DNA from 2 places in the Enterobacter sp. ECC_219_Taxon_10 genome. Region 2 is predicted to be linked to the other one. Evidence: predicted binding sites of a transcription regulator. Region 2 holds the regulator's gene; the other holds the start of a gene.
The links. The regulator sigma-54, encoded in region 2, starts transcription at its own class of promoters, with help from an activator protein. The targets are predictions, from matches to a motif close to GTTGGCACANNTTTCGCTNT.
Positions count from the first base shown of each region.

Region 1 (2,406 bases), 510 kb from region 2:
GCTGGCGCGCAACCTGGCGACCAAACGCACCCAGACCCTGGGGCTGGTGGTGACGAACACCCTTTATCACGGCGTCTACTTTAGCGAACTGCTGTTTCACGCCGCGCGGATGACGGAAGAAAAAGGGCGGCAGCTGATCCTCGCCGACGGCAAGCACAGCGCCGAAGAAGAGCGCGAGGCGATCCAGTATCTGCTGGATATGCGCTGCGATGCGGTGATTATCTACCCGCGTTTTCTGAACGTGGAAGAGCTGGACGAGCTCGTCGAGAAATGCGAGCAGCCGATTATGGTGCTCAACCGTCGCCTGCGGAAAAACAGCAGCCACAGCGTCTGGTCCGATCATAAAGCCTCGTGTCAGGACGCGGTGTCGCAGCTGATTGCAAAAGGGCACCGGGAGATTGCGTTTATCACCGGCTCGATGGATTCCCCCACCGGGGTCGAGCGTCTTTCCGGTTACAGGGATGCGCTGGCGCAGCACGCTATTCCGCTGCGCGAGGGGCTGATTGCGCAGGGGAAGTGGAACCCCACCAGCGGCGCGGCGGCGGTTTCTGAACTGCTTGCTCGCGGGGAACGCTTTACCGCGCTGGTGGCGAGCAATGACGATATGGCGATCGGCGCCATCAAGCAGTTGCACGACAGCGGCGTCGCTACGCCGGACGCGGTATCCGTCATCGGTTTTGACGACGTGGCCATCGCGCCCTATATCGTGCCATCGCTCTCCAGTGTGCGTATTCCGGTGACGGAGATGATTCAGGAGACCATCAGCCGCCTGATCTTCATGCTCGACGGCGGGGAGTTTAAATATCAGCAAACCTTCTCCGGCGAGCTTGTCCTGCGCGACTCCGTCATTGATGGCCCGTACCGCTGACGTCGACATCTGTCATCGTCACTAATGACGATGACAGAAAATTTGTTTTACATTTCCATTAAAATCAAACATTTAAATGTTGGCACGGTTTATGAATAGCTTCGCGCATAACAGTTATGCCGGAGAAGCAGATGAACCGTTTTATTATGGCCGATGCCAGTAAGTGCATTGGTTGCCGTACCTGTGAAGTGGCGTGCGTGGTTTCCCATCAGGCGGAGCAGGACTGCGCCTCTCTCACTCCTGATACTTTCCTGCCGCGCATCCACGTCATTAAAGGCGTGAATATTTCCACCGCCGCCATCTGTCGCCAGTGCGAAGACGCACCGTGCGCCAACGTCTGCCCGAACGGGGCGATTAAGCGCGAGAAGGGCTTTGTGCGCGTGATGCAGGAGCGCTGTATCGGCTGCAAAACCTGCGTTGTCGCCTGCCCGTATGGCGCGATGGAGGTGGTGGTTCGTCCGGTGGTGCGCAACAGCGGTATGGGGCTGAGCGTGCGGGCAGAGAAGGCCGAAGCCAATAAATGCGATCTTTGCTTTCACCGCGAAGCCGGCCCGGCCTGTATGGAAGCCTGCCCGACGCACGCGCTGGTCTGCGTGGATCGCGATAAGCTTGAGCAGATGAGCGCCGAAAAGCGCCGTCGCGCGGCGTTCGACACATCGTCATCGCTGCTGTTTTAAGCCGCGATGAGCGTTAACGGCGTACAGCTTCGGGTGCGGGGCAAGGTGCAGGGCGTGGGGTTTCGGCCCTTCGTCTGGCAGCTGGCGCACCGGCTGAAGCTTGTGGGCGATGTCTGCAACGACGGAGAGGGTGTTCTGGTGCGCCTCGCGGGTAATGGGGGGGACTTTACCGCGAGGCTGCGCCAGGACTGCCCACCGCTGGCGCGTATCGACGAGGTTGATACGCAGCCCTACAGCTGGTCTGGCGTGCCGACGGAATTTACCATCCGCCAGAGCGAGCGCGGAGCGATGGACACGCAAATCGTGCCGGATGCCGCCACCTGTCCGGCGTGTCTGGCTGAAATGCGCGACCCTGGCGAGCGCCGCTACCGTTACCCGTTTATCAACTGCACCCACTGCGGGCCGCGGTTTACTATTATCCGCGCGATGCCCTACGACCGTCCGGCCACGTCGATGGCCGCATTTCCGCTGTGCGCGCCGTGCGAAACCGAGTACCGCAACCCGGCTGACCGGCGTTTCCACGCCCAGCCGGTGGCCTGCCCGGACTGCGGGCCGCAGCTGGAATGGCAGGCCGGAGATGCCGTTGCTGCCCGTGAATCGGCTTTACGCGCGGCGGTGGCGATGCTGAAAGGCGGCGGCATTGTCGCGGTTAAAGGGCTGGGCGGTTTCCACCTCGTCTGCGACGCGCTGGATCCGCAGGCGATACTGAAACTGCGGATGCGCAAGCAGCGCCCGACGAAGCCGCTGGCGGTGATGATCCCGGATGCGAACGACCTGCCGGAGACGATACAGACGCTGCTACGCTTGCCCGCCGCACCGATTGTGCTCACGCCAAAAGCCTCGCTTCCCGCGTTTCCCGAG
Region 1 covers NZ_CM178005.1:3,817,846-3,820,251, reverse strand. Annotated here, with positions in the region: gene AC4ICF_RS18080 (LacI family DNA-binding transcriptional regulator) at 1-868, shown strand, start outside; gene hydN (electron transport protein HydN) at 1,000-1,545, shown strand; gene hypF (carbamoyltransferase HypF) at 1,552-2,406, shown strand, end outside.
Region 1: the regulator sigma-54 is predicted to act here: its motif matches at 947-966, upstream of hydN (electron transport protein HydN).

Region 2 (2,406 bases):
GCAGGGTGTCCTCTTCCAGCTTGCCGTGCGGGATCGCGATACCGTTGCCGATACCGGTACTGCCCATCTTTTCACGGGTCAGAATCGCTTCGAACACCACCTGCGGCGGCAGGCCCAGCTGTTTTGCAGCCAATTCACTGATGATCTCCAGCGCACGTTTTTTGCTCTGGCAGTGAACGGCACTGCGGGTACATTCCTGGTTAAGGACATTGCTCAGTTGAAGAGCGGAATCGTTGTTTATCATAATTTCACCTAAGCGCTAACTGTACAAATGGCCTGTTGTGTTTCACAACAGGCCGTCCTGCACCCGTTAACTGCCCGGACAATTAGTGTTGTTTCAGTTTATCTTTATGTTTATTGAGCTGTCGCGCAAGCTTGTCAATCAAGCCGTCGATAGCCGCGTACATGTCCTGCCCTTCCGCACTGGCATGGAGCTCACCCCCGTTTACATGCAGGGTCGCATCCGAGATATGAGTCACTTTCTCCACTTTTAACACAATGTAGACCTGGTTGATCCTTTCGAAATACTGTTCAAGTTTCGCGAACTTAGCGTTCACGAAGTCACGTAAGGCCTCAGTAATCTCGACGTTGTGTCCTGTGATATTGAGCTGCATAGTGTCTTCCTTATCGGTTGTGTCAGACCAGCTGTTTACGCTGGTTAGACGGCGGAATGGATAAAGACTCTCGATACTTCGCAACAGTACGACGTGCCACCATAATACCCTGATCGGACAGCATGGTGGTCAACTTACTGTCACTTAGTGGCTTCGCGGGGTTCTCCGCGGCGATCAACTTCTTCACCAGTGCGCGAATCGCCGTTGATGACGCTTCGCCGCCGCCCTCGGTGTTCACATGGCTGGAGAAGAAATACTTAAGCTCAAAAATACCGCGCGGACTGTGCAGATACTTCTGCGTGGTGACGCGGGAAATGGTGGATTCATGCATCTCGACGGCCTGGGCGATATCCGCCAGTACCATCGGTTTCATATACTCTTCGCCCTGCTCAAAGAATGCCTGCTGCTGTTCGACGATGCAGCGGCTCACGCGCAGCAGGGTATCATTCCGGCTCTCCAGGCTCTTGATCAACCATCGCGCTTCCTGAAGATTGCTGCGAATATATTGATTGTCGGAGTCGTTGCGCGCGCTGGTACACATAGAGGCGTACTGCTGGTTGATTTGCAGGCGAGGGATGCTGTCAGAGTTCAGTTCAACGACCCAGCGGTCATTGTGTTTTCTGACCAGCACGTCCGGGATAACGTACTCGGGTTCGCTGGTCTGGATCGACTGACCGGGACGCGGATCGAGAGACTGGATCAGATTTACCGCCTCTTTCAGCACCTCTTCCTTCAGGCGCGTCACGCGCATCAGGGTGCGGAAATCGTGGTTAGCCAGAAGATCCAGATGATCGCCGATGATTAAGCGCGCTTCGTCGAGCCACGGCGTCTCTTTGCTGAACTGAGAAAGCTGGATCAGCAGACAGTCGCGCAGGTCTTTCGCGGCCACCCCGACCGGATCGAAGCGCTGAATGCGTTTCAGTACCGCTTCAATCTCCTCAATCTCAATCTCTTCATCGCCCATGCTTTCCAGAATGTCGTCCAGCGTGACGGTCAAATAACCGGTGTCATCAACGGCGTCGACAATCGACGTGGCAATGGCGCGGTCGGTATCGGAGAAGGGGGTAAGCTCTACCTGCCACATCAGGTAATCCTGCAGCGACTGGGTGGTTTCGCCCTGGTAGACCGGTAGCTCGTCGTCCTGGTAGTCTGCACGCGTGCCGGAAGGGGTGCCGGCGGTATAGATTTCATCCCAGCTGGCATCCAGCGGAAGCTCGTCCGGCATCTCTTTTTGTTCGAGGGCATCCGCGGTGTCGAGCGCTTCTGTATCCTGTGACTGCTGGGTATCTACCTCGTCATGAAGATCGGCTTGCTCCAGCAGGGGATTGCTGTCCAGCGCCTGCTGGAGCTCCTGCTGAAGTTCTAACGTGGACAGCTGCAACAGGCGAATTGCTTGCTGTAGCTGCGGCGTCATCGCCAGCTGTTGGCTGAGCCTTAATTGCAAACCTTGCTTCATGTTCAGAGCATTTTTCTCCGGTTCGGCGTTACGTTACCTCTACCCTATCAGAGTCTGAAGTCTTCCCCAAGATAGACGCGCTTAACATGATCGTCTTCGAGGATCTGCTGCGGCGTACCGTGGGCGATCAGATTGCCCTGGCTCACGATATATGCGCGTTCACATACCGCCAGCGTTTCACGAACGTTGTGGTCGGTGATCAGCACGCCAAGCCCGCTGTCACGCAGATGCTCGATAATGCGTTTAATGTCGATAACGGAGATTGGGTCAACGCCCGCAAATGGTTCATCCAGAAGGATAAACTTCGGATTGGCGGCCAGCGCGCGCGCAATCTCA
Region 2 covers NZ_CM178005.1:4,324,553-4,326,958, reverse strand. Annotated here, with positions in the region: gene ptsN (PTS IIA-like nitrogen regulatory protein PtsN) at 1-244, opposite strand, end outside; gene hpf (ribosome hibernation promoting factor) at 327-614, opposite strand; gene rpoN (RNA polymerase factor sigma-54) at 637-2,070, opposite strand; gene lptB (LPS export ABC transporter ATP-binding protein) at 2,118-2,406, opposite strand, start outside.